4 regions of the Fictibacillus sp. NPDC058756 genome follow, and region 3 is predicted to be linked to each of the others. Evidence: riboswitches for the same ligand, from Rfam matches in the RefSeq annotation. Region 3 holds a riboswitch; each other region holds the start of a gene.
What was found. Region 3 has a riboswitch for S-adenosylmethionine ahead of ACFW35_RS15235 (PLP-dependent aspartate aminotransferase family protein). Riboswitches for the same ligand answer to the same signal wherever they lie in the genome.
Positions count from the first base shown of each region.

Region 1: linked by a shared signal. The riboswitch ahead of mtnK (S-methyl-5-thioribose kinase) and the one ahead of ACFW35_RS15235 (PLP-dependent aspartate aminotransferase family protein) in region 3 are both predicted to bind S-adenosylmethionine.
Region 2: linked by a shared signal. The riboswitch ahead of ACFW35_RS00340 (LLM class flavin-dependent oxidoreductase) and the one ahead of ACFW35_RS15235 (PLP-dependent aspartate aminotransferase family protein) in region 3 are both predicted to bind S-adenosylmethionine.
Region 4: linked by a shared signal. The riboswitch ahead of ACFW35_RS08755 (YezD family protein) and the one ahead of ACFW35_RS15235 (PLP-dependent aspartate aminotransferase family protein) in region 3 are both predicted to bind S-adenosylmethionine.

Region 1 is NZ_JBHYPU010000001.1:2,330,115-2,336,350, reverse strand. Features, by position in the region: gene ACFW35_RS11770 (YisL family protein) at 1-183, shown strand, start outside; gene ACFW35_RS11765 (EAL domain-containing protein) at 343-2,184, shown strand; gene mtnA (S-methyl-5-thioribose-1-phosphate isomerase) at 2,209-3,264, opposite strand; gene mtnK (S-methyl-5-thioribose kinase) at 3,268-4,485, opposite strand; SAM riboswitch class I at 4,573-4,744, opposite strand; gene ACFW35_RS11750 (carbon-nitrogen family hydrolase) at 4,949-5,731, opposite strand; gene ACFW35_RS11745 (pyridoxal phosphate-dependent aminotransferase) at 5,838-6,236, shown strand, end outside.
Region 2 is NZ_JBHYPU010000001.1:63,220-69,455, reverse strand. Features, by position in the region: gene ACFW35_RS00355 (GNAT family N-acetyltransferase) at 1-54, shown strand, start outside; gene ACFW35_RS00350 (hypothetical protein) at 178-366, opposite strand; gene ACFW35_RS00345 (MetQ/NlpA family ABC transporter substrate-binding protein) at 750-1,574, opposite strand; gene ACFW35_RS00340 (LLM class flavin-dependent oxidoreductase) at 1,594-2,988, opposite strand; SAM riboswitch class I at 3,110-3,213, opposite strand; SAM riboswitch class I at 3,374-3,489, shown strand; gene ACFW35_RS00335 (acyl-CoA dehydrogenase family protein) at 3,578-4,759, shown strand; partial or broken gene ACFW35_RS00330 (cupin domain-containing protein) at 4,784-5,187, shown strand; gene ACFW35_RS00325 (helix-turn-helix domain-containing protein) at 5,323-6,183, shown strand.
Region 3 is NZ_JBHYPU010000001.1:2,963,217-2,969,452, forward strand. Features, by position in the region: gene ACFW35_RS15225 (ABC transporter permease) at 1-130, opposite strand, end outside; gene ACFW35_RS15230 (aliphatic sulfonate ABC transporter substrate-binding protein) at 155-1,141, opposite strand; gene ACFW35_RS15235 (PLP-dependent aspartate aminotransferase family protein) at 1,186-2,976, opposite strand; SAM riboswitch class I at 3,166-3,283, opposite strand; gene ACFW35_RS15240 (hypothetical protein) at 3,460-4,590, opposite strand; gene ACFW35_RS15245 (nitroreductase family protein) at 4,792-5,439, opposite strand; gene ACFW35_RS15250 (hypothetical protein) at 5,528-5,755, opposite strand; gene ACFW35_RS15255 (hypothetical protein) at 5,843-6,236, opposite strand, start outside.
Region 4 is NZ_JBHYPU010000001.1:1,730,763-1,736,998, forward strand. Features, by position in the region: gene ACFW35_RS08740 (GntR family transcriptional regulator) at 1-460, opposite strand, end outside; gene ACFW35_RS08745 (homocysteine synthase) at 813-2,120, opposite strand; SAM riboswitch class I at 2,242-2,346, opposite strand; gene ACFW35_RS08750 (sulfite exporter TauE/SafE family protein) at 2,388-3,299, opposite strand; SAM riboswitch class I at 3,513-3,618, shown strand; gene ACFW35_RS08755 (YezD family protein) at 3,705-3,848, shown strand; gene ACFW35_RS08760 (phosphoadenylyl-sulfate reductase) at 3,956-4,660, shown strand; gene sat (sulfate adenylyltransferase) at 4,685-5,881, shown strand; gene cysC (adenylyl-sulfate kinase) at 5,847-6,236, shown strand, end outside.

The DNA.
Region 1 (6,236 bases), 630 kb from region 3:
GACCCTGGAATTGTAAATAAAGGTCCACTGATTATTAAAGGTGTATTAGGGCTAGTTATGATTGGATTGATGGAAATCATTCTCGTTCAAAGAAAACGCGGTGAAGGCCGTATAATGAACTGGGTATTTTTCTGGGTATCACTTGTTTTAGTATTATTCTATGGTTATATCGTGCTTAGTTAAATGATATAGAGAAATCGTCTGATATTAAATCAGACGATTTTTTATATGGTAAAAATAACCACCAATAGTCCTGTTAAAATATTGAACGATGCACCGATATTAATAATGGCATTATGCCCAAAGCGATACGATTGTTCTTTTAGCAGATGAGGTGTAATCATGAGAACCATCAATTATATAGATAAAAAAGAAATTGAAATAAAATTAAAAATGACAGAGCAATCACAAGAAATAGATGACCTCTTAGCGATGTCACACTTGGTTCAAGCGAGTGCGAAAGAAATGGAGCAGCTGAATAATACACTCCTCGAGTCTGAACAGCGTTACAAATCATTATTCGAACACAATCCTGATATGATCTATTCAATGGATATGAACGGATATATTACAAGTGTGAATCCAGCACTTGTACAGACATTAGGATTTTCTGAAACAGATATGCTCCAGGCTCATGCGTTAAATTTCGTATGTAAGAAAGATCATAAGCGGGTTGTTGAACATTTTCGACTTGCCATACATGACAAACCGCAAACTTTTGTTACGAGTATCAGGAAAAAAGACGGCACCGAAATCGTATGCAGCATTACAAACATACCGATAGTTGTGAACAAGGCAGTTGTTGGCGTTTACGGAATAAGCAAAAACATAACATGGCAGAAAAATGCAGAAGAAAAGATTGAAAGACTTGCTTTTCATGACTCACTTACGGGCTTGCCGAACCGCAGTCAATTCGAGAAACGGCTTCGTGAATTTGTGGATGAGAACCACCATACCAAGAATAAACTAGCTGTCATGTTTATAGATATTGACCATTTTAAAATTATAAATGAAAGTCTAGGTCACCATATCGGCGATGTCGTATTAAAGCATGTTAGCAAGCAGCTCAGACAGACGATAAAAGGAGATGACCTTTTATGCCGTTTTGCCGGAGATGTGTTCACGCTGATCCTGCCAACACTTGAAAAGCCGGGAGAAGTGATAAACACAGCAAACAGAATTGCAGAAGCACTAAAGATGCCGATCTATTTAGACGGACAGGAATATACCGTAAGTGCATCGATCGGAATAAGCATCTATCCAGATGATAGTATGGATGCAGATGTATTGATAAAAAATGCTGACATTGCTCTTCATAAGGCAAAAGAAAAAGGACGCGGCAAACGTGAGTTTTTCACTGGCGAAATGAACGCATTTACACTTGAACGCCTTAAGCTCGAAGGCTATTTAAGAAAGGCAATTCAAAAAGGAGAGCTTCAGCCTTACTTTCAGCCGCAGCTTTGCATGAAGACGGAAAGAATCACAGGTTTCGAAGCACTTGTACGCTGGAATCACCCGGAACTTGGCCTTGTATCACCGATGCAGTTTGTTCCTCTTGCAGAAGAAATTGGCCTGATAGATGACATTGGAAGATTTGTTCTCTTTGAATCTTGTAAACAGCTGAGACACTGGCACGATGAAGGTGCACACCATCTTTCTATATCTGTTAATGTTTCAGGAAGGCAGTTTCAGAGATTGTCATTCGTATATGAAGTAAAAGAGGCGCTGCAAACGTCAGGTATACCTGCTGAGTGTCTGCATTTGGAGTTAACCGAAAGCACGATGATTCATAATGTGCAATACAGTATAAGTATTATGCAGGAATTAAGAGAACTAGGTGTTAAACTATCGATTGATGATTTTGGCACAGGCTATAGTTCACTTAGCTACTTAAAAGATTTTCCTGTTGATTCGCTTAAAATCGATCAAAGCTTTATCCGCCACTTGAGTGATGACTTTTTCAATACGAGTGATGCCGCCATCATTAAGGCTATTATTATGATGTGTGAAGGTTTGTCGTTAACTACTGTGGCAGAAGGTGTTGAATCGTACGAACAGATGAAGCTTCTTCGTGAATATGGCTGCCATACCGCACAAGGATATATCATCAGTAAACCGATGCCTGCTAATGAAGCACAACTTTTTTTAGATGAATTTTATAAAATGAAAAACAGCACATCCTGACCACGGGGTGTGCTGTTTGTTGTATTAATTGTTTTCCTTCTTAAGCCCAGAAAGAGAATCTTTGTAGTTACCGCTCACAATACCTTTTTCCGTAATGATGGCTGATATATACTCAGCGGGTGTTACGTCAAAAGCAGGGTTGAACACTTTAATGCCTTCAGGTGCAATACGGATACCGTTTAAATGAGTGACTTCTTCTTCAGGACGCTCCTCGATCGGAATATCTTCACCGCTTGCTGTTCCTAGATCTAGAGTAGATAAAGGGCAAGCGACATAAAAGGGAATGCCCAGCGCTTTTGCCTGAAGAGCTAATCCGAATGTTCCGATTTTGTTCGCGGTATCTCCATTCGCCGCAACACGGTCACAGCCCACGATAACGGCTTTTATATTTTTTGTTTTAAGGGTATGTGCTGCCATATTGTCTGTAATGAGCGTTACATCAATATCATTTGCCTGAAGCTCCCAAGCTGTTAAACGAGCCCCTTGGAGGACAGGTCTTGTTTCGTTTGCGTAGACGGAGAGATTCAATCCTCTTTCTTTTGCAAGGTGAAAGGGAGCCAGTGCTGTGCCGTATTTACTCGTGGCGATGGCACCAGCATTACAGATTGTCATTACTGCATCGCCATCCTGTAAAAGTGAAAGAGCATATTCGCCAATCTTGCGGCATGTGTTTTCATCTTCTGTCTGAATGTTGATCGCTTCTTGCTCAATCTTTTCTTTACCATCTTCTACCGAAACGGCCTTTTGCGCCGCGCGAACTACCCGGTCAAGTGCCCAAAATAAGTTAACAGCTGTCGGGCGGGAGGAGGCAAGGTAATCTCGCTGAACTTGCAGCTTTGATAAAAAGGATTCAAAGTTGTTATCCTTCTCGCTGTTGCTCCAAAGCACAAGGCCAAAAGCGGCCGCGATGCCGATTGCAGGTGCACCCCGCACCTTTAGTTTTGAAATAGCATCCCACACATGTTCGATATTTGTTACATTCAAGTATACAGTGTGATGCGGAAGCTGCTGCTGATCTAAGATAAGAAGATGATCCCTGCGATATCGAACAGAAGGGACCCATTTTTCAGCTACGTTCATTGTTTATGCACCTCTAATCCAGTCAGTTAGTTGAGTGATACTCTTAAATTTTCTTTGGTTTTTTATGAGATAGCTTCCTAGTTCAAGCGCTTTTTTCTTATAAAAAAGTTCTATATCTTTTTGTTCAATGGAATCAAGGTCAGCAACATGTGCAAGACCGATCGTTCTTCGTATTACTTCACAGCCAGCAAACCCGATTGTTTCCTGAAAGGTGTGCTGAAGGAAATTTTCAAGAACGCCTTCTGTTTTAGCAAAAGGATCTGATGCTTTTTCGCGCCATAGTTCTGTAAAAGTATTCGTGTATGTCTCCCATGTTTTCTCGATCGTTTGCAGCAGGAAGGACTGTACATTTTCCCGATGGAACGGTTCTTTTGCATGTGCGTTTTGTGAAAGATGATTCAGTGTCAGATTCGCAAAAAAGTGTGCAAGATCAAAACCAGCTGGACCATAGAAAGCAAATTCCGGATCAATCACTTTTGTCGAGTCTTCTTTTACAAAAATACTTCCTGTATGAAGGTCGCCATGCAGCAAAATCTCAGCTCTAGTTAAAAAAGAAAATCTGAGTTGAGCGACTTCACGAAGCAATTCTTGATCTGCCCAAATTTTTTCTGCACCACTTCTCAGTTCAGCAGGAAACTCGTTAGTGTCATGGTCAAAAAATGGATCTGTAAATACTAAGTCCTCTGTAATCTTGCAAAGTTCAGGGTTGGAAAAACGCTTTACCTGTTCTTTTTTATCGAAAGGGTGGAGATAAAAATCACTGGAATAAAAAGCTGTATTTGCTGCGAATGTTCCGATGTCTTTTGCTAGAAGAGGATACATATTTCCTTCAATCAAACCTTTGCGCAATATGACATGGTCTGAAAGATCCTCCATCACTGTTACGGCTAAGTGTGGATCGGAGTAATAAACTTTTGGTACGAGGTGCGGAACGGACTCAGCCTCTTGCAATAAAGCATCACTTTCAATTCTGGCTCGGTCTAAAGTAAGCGGCCAGCTTTCTCCAACTACTTTTGCATAAGGAAGAGCCTGCTTCACGATCAGTGCTTGTTCGGAATCAGGATCTTGTAAACGGAAAACAAGATTTAAGTTGCCATCACCAATCTCTTGAACAACGAGCTCGTTTAGAGAGGCTGTATCAAAAAAGTTCAATGGTTTAATTACATCGAGTACAGTCAGTTCGTTTAATGGTTCATATGCTGATTTTACTTTTGCGGTCATTTTATGTTCCCCCCGGAATGTTTTTAAAAAATAAAAGAGCCTCTTTTCATATTAGAAAAGAGGCCCGGAAAGACAGTTGTCCCGCACCTCTTATCTTAGCAAAACGATTAGTTTTGCTGGAATTAGCACCGTGCCATACGCTGATTTCCTTAAAAATTCAGCGGCTCCCCATATCTTGCGGGCGCCCCATTTCACAATGGTATTACGGTCGGTTGCTGGGTTTCATCGGGCCATTCCCTCCACCTGCTCTTGATAAGAGACCAATTATTCAGTTCGTTAAAGCGAAATAATATTCGCGCAATTCATAATCGTTATACTACAATGTTTGGAAACGATTTGTCAAACTTTTTTTTGGTAGCTGTTCTCGTAAAGCTTATTGAAAGTGTTGATTTCCACTCCAGGTGCTCGCTTTCCGCGGGGCGTGCGGTTAGCATCCCCTGCGCTTGCACTAGTGGGGTTTCACTTAGTAAAGATCTACACGGCGGTCATTAAAAACAGGAACCTTCGCCCGAACTTCATCAACCAATTCAGGAGAGATCTCAGCAGAAAGAATTTTTTCTTCAGAAACGGAGGCTTCTGCCACAATATCGCCCCAAGGATCGATGATCATAGACTGACCGGCGAATGTATTTTTCGGATCGCTTCCAACACGATTGCAAGCTACAACATAACACTGATTTTCAATAGCCCTGGCAATCAAAAGAGCACGCCAGTGAGTCTGTCGCTGGATTGGCCATTGAGCAGGAACAAATAAAATTTTTGCCCCTTTTATAAAAGGCATGCGTATCCATTCAGGAAAACGGATATCATAGCAGATCGCAGCTGAAGACAATATCCCATCAACAGTGAAAATACCGTTTTCTTTGCCAGGAGCAATATATTTTTCTTCTTCCATAAGCGTAATAAGGTGTGCCTTGGAATACGTTCCGATATGCGAACCTTTTCTGTCAAAGCTTAGCATTGTATTATAAACGTCATTACCTTTCCGAAACGCCACAGATCCGCCAACGATATTAATTTCGAACTCTTTAGCAAGGGAACTGAGCCATTTTTTTGCTTTTTCCCCATTTTCATCACTGATCTCGTCAAGGCGCGTCAGGTCATACCCTGTATCCCAAAGTTCAGGAAGCACTATGGTGTCGGGCTTGTGATGACGAACTGCCTCACGAATTTTTTTCTCAATGTGTTCCATGTTTTTTCCAGGATTTCCAAATTGGACATCGACTTGTATACATGCAATTTTCACAAAAACACTCCTATCTGCCAAAAAAAGTCTTTACAGAATTTCCTTAAGCGTATAACATAACTGATTAGAATTTCAAGAACATTCAAATAAGACTGGAAGTGATCGTTTGAAACGTTTTGAACAGGCAGAGGTCATGGGGAAACTGCCGGAACAATTTTTCGCTAAACTTGTAAAAAAAGTATCACATTATGTGGATCAAGGCTATGATGTTATTAATCTTGGACAAGGGAACCCGGATCAGCCCACTCCAAATCATATTGTTGATGCGTTAAAAGAAGGGGCAGACAATCCTGCATATCACAAATACTCGCCGTTTCGCGGACATTCCTTTTTAAAGCAGGCTGCAGCCGATTTTTATAAAAGAGAATACGGAGTTACGCTGGATCCGGAAAAAGAAGTAGCAGTATTGTTCGGAGGTAAAACGGGTTTAGTAGAGTTATCTCAGTGCTATTTAAATTCTGGAAATATTGCTCTTGTTCCAGATCCCGGATATCCTGATTACTGG
Region 2 (6,236 bases), 2.9 Mb from region 3:
ACTTCTAATGTAAGGAAGCTAAGTTCGCCTCCATCACTAGGTTTAACCATGTGATTAAATTAGCAGATCCATAATAATTGTTGGGTCTGCTTTTTTTGTGCTATTAATTTTAAAAACTGGCCCGTTATGTTGAGCCAGCTTGTCTGTTTTTAAAATATATATATGAGACTGTTTGTCCTAAAAGTTTGTTGGATTTTGCAGGTTCGTTGGTCTTTTTAATTTCTTAGGTGCTCTTAGGAACGTATTTTCACTGCTGAAAATCTCATCTATAGCTCTTTCGTTCCAATCATTGTTATACTCTTGATCGCTGCATATACATCCACTTAAATCGTATCGAAACAAACCACAGTGCGGGCAATTATTCACTATCCATCACCCCCCATTTTTCAACATAACATATTCTATGAAACCGTATAAAAAAGGTAACGGCTATTGCTAGATATATTAATAAAAATGGATGTTTTCGCAAACTTATAGTGTTTGAGCGGTTGATTTCCACACCAATATGCTCGCTTTCCACGAGGGGCGTGCGGTGAGCCCACTCGTCGCTTTGCGACATTGAATGGTCTCTCCTGTCACACTGATTCCGTAGGACAAGGAAGGCCACGGCAGCGTTACATCGCACGAAGAAAATGTGGTTTTTATTTTCGAGGAGTCTCGCACCTTGCGCTCCAATCAACTTGCTAACGAAGGGTCTTAAAAAAGCACCAATCTTTTAAAATAGAGCCTAAAAAAAATTTATAGTAAACTCATTTTGAAGCAGTTTTCTTATTCATCCATTCAGGTTTATGGAATTGTTCAAACTCTCTATTGATTACTTTTTTAAATTCTTCAGATTCAACAGCTGCTTTAAGATCTTTAGCCAACTTTGAATTCTTATCTTCTTCTAAAACAACGATTCGATTAATGATTTCTTCTGGAAGCTTATCCTTTACAATTGCGTCCTCTAAGTTTAAACCTGATGAGATCGCAAAGTTTCCATTGACCGCTGCTAAATCAACAGATTCTAATGTTCGGGGAGTTTGAGCCGCCTCTACTGGCTGAAATTTAAGCTTCTTCGGATTTTTTGTAACGTCTTTTTCTGATACGCGCAACGGATCTGCTTTATCATCAATCTCAATTAATCCGTTATCTCTTAAAATCGTTAAACCGCGAGCTAGATTTGTTGGATCATTTGCTAGTGCGACCGTGCTCCCAGGCTTAATTTCTTCAAGCGATTTAAATTTGTTGGAGTATATGCCGATAGGTGCTGTTGGAACCGTCACTACACTTGATAATTTCATATTATTTTCTTTTGAAAAAGCGTCCATATACACCTTATGCTGAAACAAATTTGCATCCAGCGAACCGCTCTTAAGTGATATATTCGGCTGTACATAATCATTGAATTCCTTAACCTCGACTTTGTATCCCTTTTTCTCTAAATATGGCTTTACTCCTTTTTCAAGCATATCGCTATATGGAACGGTAGCTCCGAGTGTAATATCTTTCTTTTCCCCTTCTCCTGAAGCTCCACATCCAGCTAAAGCAATGATGGCTGTGAGCCCTATGATTAAACGAGTTATTTTTTTCATTCCTCTCTCCACTCCTTTTCTATTGGTTAGTTTCCGCTAGAACTCTTCGATACTTTGCTGCTGGATGGTCACTTGGCAATAAGCTCTCTCCATGCGGAAATAATTTTTCCCTCAACGTTCCTTTGCTGTACTCTTTTTTATACAGTCCTCTTTCTTGAAGGACCGGTACGACCAGTTCCACAAAAGCTTCCAGATCACCCGGAGTTACAAGGTGATTTAAGTTAAATCCATCAACACCAGAGCCCTCAAACTGAGCTTGAATCCCGTCTGCTACTTGTTCTGGGCTGCCAACAATATAGCTTCCCCTGTCAGGTGACTCAAACCGGTTCAACACTTCTCCTACAGTAAGTTTTTTAGGTGCATCCTTTGTAAGTGTGGCAGCCTTGTAATGACCGCCTTCTGTAGACTTTGTATATTCAAATGGAAGGTCTGGATCAAGCTCTTCGTATTCAGCAATATCATATCCGCTTGCCCCATACTGTGCTTTTGCTGCATCAGAGCTCCAAACCTTTGAATATTCCTCAAACTTCCGCTCTGCTTCCTCTGTAGTTTCTCCAACAACAACGTTTAGGAAAGAAAAGATTTTAATATTCTCAGGGTTCCGTCCATGTTTTTTTGCTCGCTCTCTAATATCATCTGCATAGAAACGAATCCTTTTTGCTGTCGGACCTCCTACAAAAATACACTCAGCATGTTTTGCGGCAAAATCACGCCCTCTTTCTGAGGTGCCTGCCTGATAAATAACAGGTGTTCTTTGCAGGGATGGCTCGCTTAAATGAGGTCCCTCCACTTTAAAATACTGTCCTTCGTGGTTGATCTCATGTACTTTTTCAGGATCGACCAGAGTGTCCGTCCCGATATCTTCAACAACCGCACCATCTTCCCAGCTGTTTTCCCAGAGCTTATAAGACACTTCTAGATACTCATCAGCAATGTTATAACGCTCATCGTGTTTAATCATATCCTCCAGGCCAAAATTTCTGGCTGCATTAGGAAGATAGGAAGTAACGACATTCCAGGCAATCCTTCCTTTCGTTAAATGATCGAGTGTAGAAAAACGGCGTGCATTTCCAAAAGGCTGTTCATATGTGGTACTAACCGTAATTGCAAACGATAAATTTTCAGTTACACTAGCCATCGCTGAGATAAGCAGAGCGGGATCATTTAACGGAACCTGCAGTCCATCCCTGATTGAAGGGGCTTTACTCTTTTGATAAACGTCATAGACACCTAGAACATCTGCAAAAAATATGGCATCAAACTTCCCTTTCTCCAGCAGCTTGGCATATTCAATCCAATAATCTAAGTCTTTATAACCCTTATGCCGTTTATTTTCCGGGTGCTTCCAAAGTCCATGAGAGTTATGCATGGCACTTGTCATCTCAAATGCGTTTAACAAAATTTCTTTACTCAAAATGATTTCCTCCGTAACGTATGAATTTTTTGTACCGCTCCCAAGAGAAAAAATAAAAACCACTTCATGAATAAGAAGAGGTTAATAAAATACGTGAAATGGAAAAAACGCATTTGATCTCTCCTTATCTATCAAGCTTGTAAGCTTGCTGGAATTGGCACAGTTCTAAAAATAGTTGTTGCCGAGGCTTCAAAGGGCCAGTCCCTCCACCTCTCTCGATAAGAAATCGATAGTATTCAATTTATCAACAGAATATACAGGAATAAAAATAGTCTGTCAACGCACTTTCCCAAAATAATATAAAAATTTTAAGTTTTCAGTTTTTCGTTGACAATATGCTACCTGGTATCTTATAGTGATGACAATTAATATTTATAATCTATTATTCTTATCACGAGTCAGGGGAGGAACTGGTCCTAAGATCCTGCAGCAACCGCTTATCTTTATTAGATAAGAAAGGTGCTAATTCCAGCAGACATGCTAGTGTCTGAGAGATGAGAAAGAGTTCTTTAACAATGTCCTCTTTCGTCATTTTGAAAGGAGGATTTTTTTATGTCCTCTGAAAAAATAATTGCAGGGGGAAAAATTCGTGACAAAAACTTATGTTGAAGCAGAGCATGATAAGAAACAAACAAACATTGAAGAGATTTTAAAACAAGCTGAAGAACTAAAAGAAATTTTCAGCACAAGAGCCGATGCGATTGATGCAGAAGGTACTTTCCCTTACGAGAATTTCGCAGATCTAAAAAAAATGAACTTCCTTTCTCTGACTATACCAAAAGAGTATGGCGGCAAAGGCCTCAACCTTCTTGAATATTTACAGGTGCAAGAAATTATAGCTCAAGGCGATGCCCCTACTGCTCTATCTTTGGGGTGGCACTTAGGTGTGATGCTTGAAACTGCTGAAAACTGGCATTGGCAAGGTTCAGCTTTTGAAAAAGTCAGCTCGTTAATTGTTCAGGAAAAATTACTCTTCAATTTAGCTCAGACAGAACGAGCTACAGGAAGTCCTTCAAGAGGCGGAACTCCTGGCACAACTGCAATAAAAGAAGAAAACGGCTGGCGATTGAACGGAAATAAAGCATTTACTTCTATGGCTGAAGCTCTCGATTATTCCATCATTACAGCAGACCTTAATCACACCGGTAAAAAGGGGTTTATTTTAGTTGATCATAAACGAGAAGGTGTCTCTGTAAAAGAAACGTGGGACAGCATATCTATGAAAGGCACCAAAAGTGATGACCTTGTACTAGAAGATGTACTTGTTGATGAAGAAGACCTCTTATTTGTAGAAGATAGCCGTTCAGCCACAGCAAGAGGATGGTATCTTCAAGTACCTGCCGTTTATATTGGGATTGCCGCCGCCGCAAAGGATTATGCGATAAAATTCGCTTCAGAATACAGTCCGAGTACTTTACCAGGTCCAATAAAAGATGTCCCGGAAGTAAGAAGAAAAATTGGAAAGATTGAACTGGAACTTTTTAATGCACGTCAGGTGTTATATGCTGTAGCACGAAAATGGGTCGAACAGCCAGAGCAGCGGACAAATATGGCTTCAGAGCTTGCTGCTGTTAAGCATATTGCGACGAACAGTGCGAACAAAGTAGTTGATTTAGCGATGAGAATCGTCGGGGCAAGGAGTCTTTCCGCTTCAAATCCGCTGCAAAGACATTTTCGTGATGTGCGTGCAGGACTTCATAATCCTCCGACAGATGATGCGATCGTTTACACTTTGGCAGATGCAGCACTATCGCAGGAGGAACATATATAAATACTTGAATAGATCTGTCAACTGACAGAAAATTTTCCTATCTCTCAAAAAATAGCTGCAGCATTAGTAGAAATAAAGCCTGACGGTATGAGAGAGCTGCATTGGCAGCCTAATAATGATGAGTGGCAATATATTTAGCAGGTAAAGCGAGAATGACGGCTTTTGCCGGGAATGGAACAGCGAGGACATTCGATGTAAGAGCAGGTGATGTGGGTTATGTTCCTTTCGCATTCGGTCATTACGTTCAAAATACAGGTAATTAGAGCCTTTGGTTTCTAGAATGTTTAAGAGCGACCGCTTTGCTGATGTGTCATTGAGTCAATGGATAGCTTTAACAACAAAAGAAATTGTTCAATCAAATTTAAATCCAAGTCCTGAGCTGATGAATTCCCTTAAAAGAAAAATGGCCTGGGGTTAAATATGATTAATCTTAAAGGTTTACTGTATAAAATCACCTTCTATTTTTTTATTGTTTCATGTGGAACATTATTAAAAAAACACCTTATACCTAACATGTATAAGGTATAATTTTCCTTACAAAACTCTATTTAGGGGAAATTAAAATGGCTGATAATAATGCATCGAACTACATACTCCATGCAAAGAGTAATCAATTTCATTGGGAAGGTAATGGGCTTCTCTCTATTAAAACCTTTTCATTCGGCAAAGCTCATTACAAAACAAATAAAGGTTACTTTGCTGTAGAAGAAGGCAGTTATCTACTCCTTAATGAAGGCCCATATACCATCACAATTGACCAATACAATGATGTTGAATCTTTTTGTGTTTTTTTTCAAGAGGAATTTGCAGGGGATGTTTTACGAAATATGTCAGATTCTTCGAGCCGATTATTAGATGATCCATTTAAAACAAGTACTCCTGCTTCCTTTTTTGATAAAACATATCAAAAAAGGAAAACGCTCGCTTACCAACTGAATCATTTAAAACATAGAGCTAGCGAATACAAAAATGATTCAGCCTTGCTGGATGAATATTTTCATCTTGTTATGCAATCTATCCTAAGGGATCAAATAAAGACTTTACGTGAAGTCGATATGTTAGATGCCATTCGTATGTCTACTCGTGAAGAAATTTATAAGAGAATTAACATTGCCCATGAATATATTAGAGCATTTTATGATAAACAGATCTCATTGGAGGAGATTGCGGCAGTGGCATGCTTATCACCTAATCATCTTTTAAGAAATTACTCAACGATCTTTAAGAAAACACCTTTTCAGCACATCACAGAGTTAAGAATGGCTAAATCGATTTCTCTGTTAAAGAATCTAGAATACTCGATTACGGATATTACGTTTGAAATTGGTTTGAAAAATCCTGTTTCATTTAGTAAATTGTTCAAACAGCATGTTGGCCTCTCTCCCCTTCAATATCGAAAAAAGGTGATATTGGATAAGAATTAATTTTTATAATTGCTTATCATGAAGGAGAAAACAATGAAGGAGAGGTTATTAAT
Region 3 (6,236 bases):
TAAGCAGGACTACTGGCAAAATTGAACCAAGAACGATACCGCGTCCCTTTTTAAATAAACCTTTCGGAGAAGAAAGCTTATCAGTTGCTGCTCTCTGCCCCGCTTTCCATTTTTGAGTTTCTGAAATCACTGGCACTTCCTCCTTCCTTTTGCGTTATTTTTTGATTACTTTTTCAGCAAACTTTGGATTTATTAATTCTTTTACGAGTTTCTCAATGTCTGTATCCTTTTTGACAATCTCTTCTGTCTGAAGTACTTCGCCTGCAGCCGATATAGCTTTTTCGTGCTGTGATCCAGGAACAGGTTCCGAGAAGTTATTTCGTTCGAGTTGTTTTTTAGCGACATCTTCTTTAATCCCCGCCTCTTCAGATAAAAGTTTTGCTGCTTCTTCTGGATTTTCCAGTGTCCATTTTCTTGCTTTTTCATAAAGCTCAATTACTTGTTCCACTTGCTTCGGATGATTCTTAGCAAACTCTGAGCGAACATTCAGCGTTCCGTACGTATTAAAATCAGGATTTCGGTAGATATACTTTCCTCCAGATTCTAACTCTGTTCTTGCCATGTGCGGATCCAGTCCTGCCCATGCATCAACTTGACCTTTGATTAGAGCGTTTGCACCATCAGCATGCTGAAGGTTTACGATTTGAACATCTTTTGCTGAAAGTCCAGCTTCACTAAGTGAACGTAATAAAAAGATGTGAGGATCTGTTCCGAATGTTGCGGCTACCTTTTTTCCTTTAAGATCTTTTACATCCTTAATTGCGCTCCCATCTTTTGCAACTAATGCTGTCCATTCAGGCTGTGAATAGATATATACAGATTCGATCGGTGCCCCTTTGTCTTTTGCAATAAGTGCAGCTGCCCCGGCAGTGGAACCAAAGTCCACACTATCGGAATTCAGAAACTCCAGCGCTTTGTTGCTTCCCTGACTTTGCACCCATTCCACTTCAATACCATCTTTTTTAAATGCCTCTTCTGCCCAGCCAAACTTTTTCAGTGCCAGACTTGTTGGCGAATAGAACGCGTAATCCAATCTGATTTTTTCCGGTTTTTCTCCTTCTTTTGCTGAGCTCGAACAGCCCGCTAATAACAATGCAGCTGCTAAACTAACGAGCAGCGTTCCTTTCCACCAATTCTTCATAATCAGTTTCCCTCCACTTTTTTCATCTCTATTTTTTTATCTCTTTATACTTCACACGCATACGTTGCAATCGTACCTCTTAAACGCTGCGCTTCCTTATAGGTACAACGGTTATGAACAACATCGATCCCCGCTTCTTTTGCGATCCTCGCTGCTTCCGGTGAGATGACTCCTTCTTGAAGCCAGAATACTTTTGGCTGAGTGATCGCAGCTTCTTTCGCAAGTTCAATAGCTGCTTCAGGACTTCTAAACACTTGAACCACATCGATCGGGAACGGAATGGACTTTAGATCTGGATAAGCTTTTTCATCGAGCACTTCCGTTTCTCTCGGATTTACCGGAACGATCTTATATCCAAGGCGCTGCATTTTTCGTGCTAGTCTGTGGCTAGGTCTTGCCGGATTGGAACTTAACCCGACGATTGCAAGTGTCTTTGGCCGCTGAATCTCCTGGCCGTTTTCAACTGCTCTGTATAATGAGGACTGCAATGCCCAGCGAATCACACCTTCATCATTGATCGTAATCTCTGTTTTTTCCGATCCGATCCCCGTTGCTGCTTGAATCGCCCGGTCCAGATCGTTCGTTAAGTCTCTTACTGATTCAAGACCGATTGATAAACGGATAAGTTCTTCAGTAACTCCGGTCGCCTTTAACTCTTCATCACTTAATTGCTGATGAGTTGTAGATGCTGGATGGATGATCAGAGATTTTGCATCACCAACGTTCGCTACATGTGACCATAATGAGATGTTGTTGATCACTTTACGCCCAGCATCACGCCCGCCTTTTATTCCGAAGTTCACGATCGAACCAAAACCGTTGCTTAAATATTTTTTAGCCAGCTCATGACTTGGATGTGCCTCAAGCCCAGGGTATGATACCCAATCGACTGCAGGATGTTTGTCGAGATACTCTGCAACTGCCTGTGCATTTTTCGCATGTTTTTCAACACGAAGGTGCAGCGTTTCTAATCCTTGTAAAAGGAGGAATGCATTGTGAGGGCTCAAGCAAGCACCAAAATCTCGTAACAGCTGAACCCGCAGTTTCGTAGCGAATGCGAGTGTTCCAAAATCAACCGCATATCTCAAACCGTTATAACTGCGATCCGGTTCAGTGAATCCTGGGAATTTCTCAGAGTTCCAATTGAAGCGTCCGCCATCAACAACTACCCCTCCGATTGCTGTACCATGCCCGCCAATCCATTTTGTAGCTGAATGAATAACAATATCTGCTCCCCAGCTTAATGGCTTTGTGACATATGGAGTTGCGAACGTATTGTCGATTAAAAGCGGCACTCCGTTTTCGTGTGCAATTTCTGCAACAGCCTCTATATCAAGTACGTTCAAACTAGGATTACCGATTGTTTCAGCATAGAACGCTTTCGTGTTCGGAGTTACCGCTTTTCTGAAATTCTCTGGATCCTCGGCATCAACAAATTTTACGTTGATACCGTATTTCGGTAGAGTGATAGAAAATAGATTGTAAGTGCCGCCATATAGATTTGTCGCAGCTACGATCTCGTCACCCGCTTCTGCAATATTTAAAATGGCGAGTGCAATCGCTGACATACCTGATGAAGTTGCGACTGCAGCCACTCCGTCTTCAAGTAAGGCTACTCTTTTTTCAAATACGTCAACTGTCGGATTACCGATTCGGCTGTAAATGTTCCCTGGCTCTTCAAGAGCAAATAAGCTCTGTGCGTGGTCCGTATCCGAAAAAACATAAGACGTTGTTTGGTAGACTGGTACAGCCCGCGAGCCTGTTGTTGGATCAGGCGCTTGCCCTCCGTGTAAAAGCAATGTGTCAATGTCGTATCCATCAAAAGATTTTGTCATATAAACCTCTCCTTTTTGTGTTTTATACCGATAAAATATATAGGAAAACTAGGGATAAAAGTTATAACTTTTCCCTTAACCGATATGCAATTTCAAAAATGAAAAATAAAAATTTGAGATGAAGTTGTTGTGAAGTTTAGAAGAGGAAAAAAAGAAAAACCCCCTTCCTAAGAAGAGGGTTTTGGCCTCCTCTTATCTGCCAGATCAAAAAAATGATCTGTAGGAATTGGCACCTTTCCAAACCTAATGTGGTTTGTTGGTTGCCGGGCTTCATCGGGCCTAGTCCCTCCGCCTCTCTGGATAAGAGATATCAAATTATTTTTAACACATTAACGTGATGATTTTTGTTTTGTTCTTGAATAGGATTATAGTCCATTCAGTTTTTAAAAGTCAACCGTTTTTTGAAAACTTTTAAAAGTCTTACAAAAAGCTTATGGTTCAACTGTCAGTTTTCAAATTAAGAATATGCCTATGCTTTGCACGTTATGCCAACTTCGTTCCGCTTTTTTCATCTTCCCATTGAAATTCTTCTATTCTTTTAAGAAGTACAGATATTCTGTTGGCGATCGCAGCTTTTTCTCCGTAACGGATTTTCTGTTCTAACGTCATGTCAGAATGCAAGACTTTATGCTGAAAAGCAGTTAAGCTTGTCAGTTTAATAAATTCCTCTTGTTTGACCCGTCTTCTTACAGCAGCATCACCATTGCAATAGCCTTCCATAAATCCGTCAGCTATGGTTTGCAGCTTTTCTTCAAAACGGTCAAACTGATGTTTCGCATAACGGGGTGCATTAAAAAATGCAGGGTACAGTGTATGATAATTGTTTAAAAAGTTACCAGCTAAAGAATCTCCGCTGTATAAAAGCGGAACGGGGTCGATTAGACTTACCCTTCCATCTGCATGAAGCAATATATTTTCAGGAGAAGTATCCTGGTTTGTAAGTACAATGTGTGATTCATCAATCTCCCTGTTATTCATGCATTCCTCTAAATGAGTCATTGCAGATGGGAGAATCGGCTGATCGTTATTTTGGATAAACTCTCTAAAATCGCTTAAGTATTCTTGATTTTCTTCCTTCATAAAATCAGTGACACTCGACTGAAACTGTCCTTCAACAGCTGTACCATTCCACTTCAAGTATCCGAATCCCTTTAAACTGTGCGGGGCAGAGTTCATATTTCGGAAAAATTCACCCATTTCTGCACCAGCCTGAAATGCTTCCATGAACGTAAAGCTCTCAAGTTTTATCGCTTTTCCAGCATAGGATTCAACGGTAAACGTCTTATCTTTTTCAACATGATAATGAAAAAACTCCGGACAGATACCAGGTTTCACGGTGTTTGCCAGTTCGTAATAGGCTTTCGTTCCTGCGTATTCTGCAAATGCTGCCGCCTCGTCAAATTCTACCTTCTTACCGTAAGCTTCCGCCTTTGGAAACCGTACAACAACTGCTTCTCCAACACGCAGCTGAACAAGATATGCCTGATGCCATGCGCCTTCACCTAAGTATTGAACCTGAGTGGTATCTTTAAGAGATTCAAGACCGCTCTTTTGCAGCGCAAAGTCTATTAAATCAAAAGTTTCTTTCATAGATGTTCCTCTTTCTTTATTCATCATACTTTTATCCTGCATATATTCGCTAAATGTCGAAAAAAATCCTTTTTCCACTTTTTTCTGCATGCTTGTTGCGTGAGCAAGGTTAGGATGGCGCTCGTTCAGCGAGGAAAAACCCTCGCGAACGAGCGCCAATCTCCACTATACAACAAAAAACCGGCTGCTCCAGGTCAATAACTAACCCAGATAGCCGGTTTCATATTAATCTACATACGTTACGATCTCTTCAACTGCTTTTCGAGCCAGTTTTTTCGGCTGGTCTTGCGGATGGCCGAGTGAGATTACCATATTGATCTGCTTTTTTGCAGGAATATCTAAAAATTCACGGATGGCGTCCTGTGCTAATAAAACAGGACCCGTCATCGGACATGATCCTAGACCGCGCGCATGGGCTGCGAGCATTAAGTTCTGGATAGCAAGGCAGCTGCTCTTGATGCCTTCTTCTTCCCAAACGGACTCTTCTGCAAGCTCGATCGGATCAAAGATTTTATCACGGAATTTGGATTCATACGGAGTTGCTAAACAGATGATTAAAACGGGAGCTCCCGAGAATGCAGTAGCATAAGGGCCAAAGGAGCGTGTCAGCAGTTTCGCTTCCTTCGTCTTTCCGTTCTCTTCTGCTTTTGCCGCAAGTTTATGAATGGCATCCCAAGTCATTTCTTCAATCTTTTTCACTTTATCTCTATTACGGATCACAATAAATTCCCACGTCTGCGAGTTTGTGTCACTAGGTGCATACCGGGCACAATCCATGATTTCGTATAGATCTTCCTCTAAAACACCTTCATCCGTAAACTTCCGGACGCTTCTTCTGCCGTGTACAATTTCTTTAAAATCTTCGTATTTCATGTTTGTCTCCTCTGACACAATTAATAGTTAACTACTCGTATTATACAAAAGATTGGAATGACCTACAAAAAACGATAAAAAACAGTGCTTATTTTGCACTGTTTTTAGGAGCTGCTGCTTTACTTTTATTACCCTTAATCCTTAACCCGACAGCGATTAGAGACGCTCCTAATAAAACACTGACGATATAAAGTGAATCCGTATCAAAGCTGCCTTGCTGTACTACCGCTTTTTCTGCTTGGTTTCCAATAAAAAATGTACTGAGAAGAACAATAACGCCAGCTGTGATTAACCCTGCTTTGATCCATGGTTTCATATTTAAAACCACCTTTTCCCTTTTACATTTAACTTATTCGAGGGAAAAAACAGAATACCCTTTTACAACAAAAACAAATCCATTGACCTAGTTCGCTTTTGCGAAGTTCATCTTCTCTTCTACAAATGACCGTACTTCCTCTTCTGCTTTTTTCTTAATAATAAATTCAACGTAAAGGCTGCCTGTGTGAAAACGAACAAGCCCCCAGCTTGGATATCCTGGATTTTCTGCTTGCAGCCCCGTGATCCATTCCACAGAATCAACTTGTCTCCACTCATAAAAGTGTTTCGCAGAAACAATGCCGTTCTTCCCGATCGAACCACGCCAAATCTGCGTGAAATACAAAAAAATTAGCATTAAAATCAAACAAAGCATCATGATGTTTACAATTAATGATAATTTCAAGAAACTATATCCTTGTGTAATAATCGCAAAAATAACAATCTCATTCGTCCAAAAGTTCTTTTGTGTATATTCACCG
Region 4 (6,236 bases), 1.2 Mb from region 3:
AATGATTAATTGCACGAATGATCGTTTCATGAAATAACACGTCTTGAATGGCAAATTCATCTGCATCTTTATATTTAATAGCAATCTGCATCATTTCTAAAATCTTATTAAGTTCTCTAACTAAACTCGCAGCATCGAGCTTCACAAGGCGTTCAAACACAAATGTTTCGATAAGCAGACGTACATCGTAAATTTCTTCAACTTCTTTATCGGATATTCCGACGACTACCGCACCCATCCGCTCTAAACGGATAAGATTTTCATTTGCCAAGATCTTTAAAGCTTCCCGGATAGGAGAGCGGCTTACATTGTATTCAGCAGCAAGTTTATTTTCGGAAAGAATGGTACCGCTTTCAATAAAACCTGAAATAATGCGCATCCTAAGTTCACATGTTACACGCTCACCAGTTGATGCCTTTGAAAGCCATTTTTCAGGATATAGTGACTCGTGGTTTTCCATAAAAAAATAACCTCCTTCATTGATGTTAGTATACTTGTATACAAGTATTATAATATAAGCTTTTAATAATGCAAGCGCTTTTATTCGTACAATTAAAGTTCTCAGTTTTGGAATTTAAAAGGGGAAGGGGAGTTTTCATGAGGCCGATCGGCATAGATGATTACATAAATAAAGAGCTGGATCAAAAGTATAATATCTTTGATCCAGCCCTTTTCTTTACAAACTCAGTCAAACATCTATGAGCCTTAGTATCTGTAATTTTACCTTACGTTAGCTTTTTCACTTGTATTCGTCATTATTTTGCCGATACAATCGCATGCAAAATGCATCTTTTGAGTCCAATTCTGTTTTGCTAAAGTTCGCTAGGAGAGAGAGCAATTGCTTCTAATGCATGATCGAGATCATAAATAAGATCATCTACTGTCTCTATTCCGATCGAAAGTCTGATTAACTCAGGTGAAACTCCTGATTTTCTCTGTTCTTCCTCAGATAACTGCTGATGCGTTGTGCTGGCAGGATGGATGATTAATGACTTAGAATCTCCCACGTTAGCCAGATGAGAGAAGATACTTACATTTTCAATTAGTTTTTTGCCTTCTTCAACGCCGCCTTTAACACCAAACGTAAGAATAGCTCCCGCCCCTTTAGGCAAGTATTTTTGTGCTAACTCATAATAGGGGCTGCTAGCGAGACCAGCATAATTTACCCAATCTACTGAAGGATGGTTTTCTAAGAACTGTGCTACTTTAAGGGTATTTTCAACATGCCGCTCCAAACGCAATGACAAGGTTTCCAGCCCTTGAATAAACAAAAATGAGTTAAATGGCGAGATGGATGAACCCAAATCACGAAGCAACTGGACACGAGCTTTTAAAATATATGCAAGCGGACCGAATACTTCGGTATAAACGATGCCTTTGTAGCTTGGATCTGGCTCTGTTAAGCCAGGGAACTTACCGTTGTTCCAATCAAATTTGCCTGAATCAACGATTACACCGCCAACAGATGTACCGTGGCCGCCAATGAATTTTGTTGCGGAGTGTACGACAATATCAGCACCATGCTCGATCGGACGACAAAGATAAGGTGTAGCAAGCGTGTTATCAACAATAAGCGGGACACCGGCATCATGAGCAATATTAGCAAGACCTTCGATATCTGCTACATCAATTTTTGGGTTTCCAATTGTTTCAACATACACTGCTTTTGTTTTTTCTGTGATTGCATCTTTAAACGATTGAAGGTTATCGATGTCAGCAAACCGTGTCTCGATCCCGAGTTTTGGCAAAGTCACAGAGAAGAGATTGTACGTTCCGCCATAAAGAGAAGTAGAGGCAACAATTTCATCGCCTGATCCAGCGATATTGAAAATAGCATTCGTAATGGCAGCCTGACCGGAAGCAACAGCTAGTGCCCCCACACCGCCTTCTAATTTTGCAATCGTCTGTTCAAACGCATCTTGTGTTGGGTTCATTAAACGGCTATAGATATTTCCGAATTCTTTTAAAGCAAATAGATTTGCTGCATGTTCAGTACTGTTAAACTGATACGATGTTGTCTGATAAATCGGTACCGCTCGAGCACCTGTAGCAGTATCTACTTTCTGTCCTTCATGCAATGAAATTGTTTCAAACCCGTACTCTCTTTTTTGTTCGCTCATTTTCAAATCTCTCCTTATTGTTTAAATTTTTTTGTCATCCAATATGAATTTCAGATTCAACTTATCCATTAAAAAAGACCTCTTCCAAAAGAAGAGGTCCCGATGATATCACACGATCGAAGTCTCATCTTTCAGAACGTAAGCTGTTCTGCTGAAATTAGCACCATGCATTTCTGCTGGTTGCCGGGCTTCATAGGGTCAGTCCCTCCGCCTCTCTGGATAAGAAGATTGAATATTGAATTAAGGACTATAATACATAGCTAGCAATCAATAGTCAACTGAATTTTTTAAATATTTCGGATTTTTATTTTCTTCATTACTTTTTTTCGGAATGCTTTTTACTGTATAGATAATGCCTACTGCCCAAAATGCTGCAAGAACAAAATAAATGGCAATCATTACATGAGATGACAAACCAATGGTTAAAAACAGTGTCCTAACATTAGTTATGATGATCAGTCCTCCAACTAAAACCCCTAAAATGTGTGCGGGAATTATTCGGACAAGCCATGCTGCAATAGGAGCTGCAACGATACCGCCTGCCATGAGGGCACCAACCCATAGCCATTCAACTTGCTCCCAGCCCAATGAAATAAAGAAACCAGCAGATGCTGAAACAGCTACAGCAAATTCACTCGTATCAACGGAACCTATAACTTTTCTAGTTTTCATATCTTTTGCCATAAGGACAGGTGTTGTTACAGGACCCCATCCACCACCCCCTGTCGCATCCAAAAATCCCGCTAGTAAGCCAAGGGGCATAAGCTGTTTTTTTGAAAAAGAGTTATCAGAGGGTGCCGTCTTTGTTTCTCCAAGTTTATAGAGAAAACGAAACAAAATATAGATTCCAAGAATAATAAGAAATAGAGAAACATAGGGTTTCACAATATCTCCTGGAAGGCTGCTTAAAAAACAAGCTCCTAAAAATGCGCCGATCGAGCCCGGCAGTATTAGACGGAGAACCACCTGTCGATCAACGTTTCCAAATTTGATATGGGATACTCCTGATGCAGCTGTTGTCACAACTTCAGCAAGGTGGACAGAGGCGGAGGCTGCCGCGGGCGCAATCCCCGCTACCAAGAGCAGAGAAGTCGAAGTAACCCCATATGCCATTCCAAGTGAGCCGTCGATCAGCTGTGCCATAAGTCCAATAAGCGCTAGAACTATTAACTTTTTCATCAAAATCCTCCTCAAAATAAAAAGGCCCTTAACAAGTCATGTTAAGAGCCTTCGGTTTTTCCGATCAGCAATGCGGATGAAATTTTAGTTATTACTATATGTTCCAGGAAGACAAATTGTCAACTGCAGGTTTAATTTTTTCAGAAAAAATAAAAATAAAAAAATTAGGGCTTGATATCTGTTTCAGATGTGATATGATTTTTAAAAATTAAACTCTTATCCAGAGTGGTGAAGGGAACTGGCCCGATGAAACCCGGCAACCTGCGATTCGTAAGGTGCTAACTCCAGCAGAATGTTTTTACATTTTGGAAGATAAGGTAATACGTTTACCTCCACTATCTTTCCGAAATGGGAAGGTTTTTTTATTTTATTAGAGATATTTTGTAAAAAAGGGAGGCCAGTGGAGTGGCGAACGAAAAGAGTGAAAACGATTTTCTTCCTCAGCTTCAGAAAATGCTGAGCAACATCAAATTTGGATCCATAACTTTAATTGTGCAAGATGGAAAAGTGATTCAACTCGAAAAAAACGAAAAGGTACGAATTAAATAGCGCTGACTAGAAAACTAGAGGCGGTTTTAACGTAAAGGGCATGTCCCTTAAAACGTTAAAGCCGCTTTTTTGTTGGTCTATTTGTTTTTCATGAAGGAGGTAAAAAATTGCTCACTTATGAAACATGGGATAACAACATCCAAGAGTTTAATAGTAACAACCTTGAGAAAGGTGCATTAGATGTCCTGAAATGGGCGTATGAAATGTATGGCGACGATCTCGTATATGCGTGCAGCTTTGGAATCGAAGGAAGTGTTTTAGTAGATCTTGTTTCCCAGGTCAAACCAGATGCTCAAGTAGTCTTTTTGGATACGCAGCTGCACTTTCAGGAAACATACGAAGTGATTGATGCTGCAAAGAAAAGGTATCCATGGTTGAGAATTAAGCTTAAGACACCCGCCTTATCACTTGAGGAACAGGCAATTAATCATGGTGAAGAGCTTTGGAAGGTAAATTCAAATCAGTGCTGCAGCATTAGAAAAATAATCCCTTTAGAAGAAGAGCTCAACGGCGTAAAAGCATGGCTTTCAGGATTGCGCCGTGAACAGTCGCCTACGAGGAAAAACACGCAGTTTATTAACAAAGATGAGCGTTTCCGCAGTATTAAGATTTGCCCGCTCATTCACTGGACGTGGAAAGACATATGGCGATACGCCCATAAACATAATCTGCCGTATAATACATTGCACGATAATGGGTATCCAAGTATCGGCTGTAAACCTTGCACTAAAGCCGCTATTGACCCCGAAGATATCCGTTCCGGCCGCTGGTCAGGAACTGGGAAACTAGAATGCGGTCTTCATGAAGGCTAAGAAAAATAGGAGGAGAGAAACAATATGGCAACTTTACATGCACACGGAGGAACATTAATTAATCGGTTTAGACCGGATACACCGTATGAGCACATACAAAAAGAAGTTGAACTCGATGCAACAGCACTTAGTGATCTTGAATTAATAGCGATCGGAGCATACAGCCCATTAACCGGTTTTTTAAATAAAGCAGACTATCAATCTGTCGTAGATCGTATCAGGCTGAGTGATGGAACGGTTTGGAGTCTCCCGATTACATTGCCAGTGACCCATGAAACCGCACAATCTCTTAGTACAGGAGAAGATGTTCGGCTCGTGTGTGATGGCGAGACATACGGAATCTTGCAAGTTGAGGATATCTATTTCCCAGATAAGCATATTGAAGCAGAGAAAGTCTATAAAACTTCTGACATAGAACATCCAGGCGTAAAGAAGCTGCTGGAGCGACCAACGATTTATGTAGGCGGGGAAATCACGCTCGTTAAACGCCCTGAAAAAAAATCCTTTAAGAACTACCACCTGGACCCAAGTGAAACTAGAAAGAAGTTTAGCAGTTTGGGATGGAAAACAGTTGTTGGTTTTCAAACAAGAAATCCTGTGCATCGTGCACACGAATACATTCAAAAAACTGCACTAGAAACTGTTGACGGTCTATTTCTAAACCCGCTTGTCGGCGAAACAAAGTCAGATGATATTCCAGCAAATGTGCGCATGGAAAGCTATCACGTACTTGTTGAAAACTATTATCCGAGTGACCGTGTATTCCTTGCTGTATTTCCTGCAGCGATGCGCTATGCCGGACCGCGCGAAGCCATTTTTCACGCACTTGTGAGAAAGAATTATGGCTGCACACATTTTATTGTTGGCCGTGATCATGCTGGTGTAGGCAGTTATTACGGGACGTATGAAGCTCAGGAGATCTTTTCACAGTTTACCGCCGATGAGATCGGTATCACCACACTCTTCTTTGAACACAGCTTCTATTGCACAAAATGTGAGGCCATGGCTTCTTCTAAAACGTGTCCGCATTCGAGTGAACATCATGTGATTTTATCTGGAACGAAAGTAAGAGAACTTCTAAGAAATGGGGAATTGCCTCCAAGTACATTCAGCCGCAAGGAAGTAGTTGAAGTATTGATCGATGGATTAAAACGACATGAAGAAAACCAACTTAAAGGAGGTACAAATGAGCACACTGCACAATACCGTCTGGCACGATAGTTCCATAACAAAAGAAGATCGAAGAAAGCAAAACAATCATTCGAGCTTTGTCCTTTGGTTTACAGGATTGTCCGGATCAGGAAAGTCCACCATTGCTAATGCACTAGCAAAAAAGCTTTATGAACAAAACATCCGAAACTATGTGCTTGACGGTGACAACATCAGAAATGGATTGAACCGTGATCTATCGTTTTCAGATGAAGACAGAACAGAAAACATCCGCAGGATTTCTGAAGTTTCTAAGCTGTTTGTAGATAATGGAACAGTTGTGCTGACAGCATTCATCTCACCATTTATACAAGACCGTGAAAGAGCAAAAGAGATTGTTTCAGAAGAAGAATTCGTCGAGATCTTT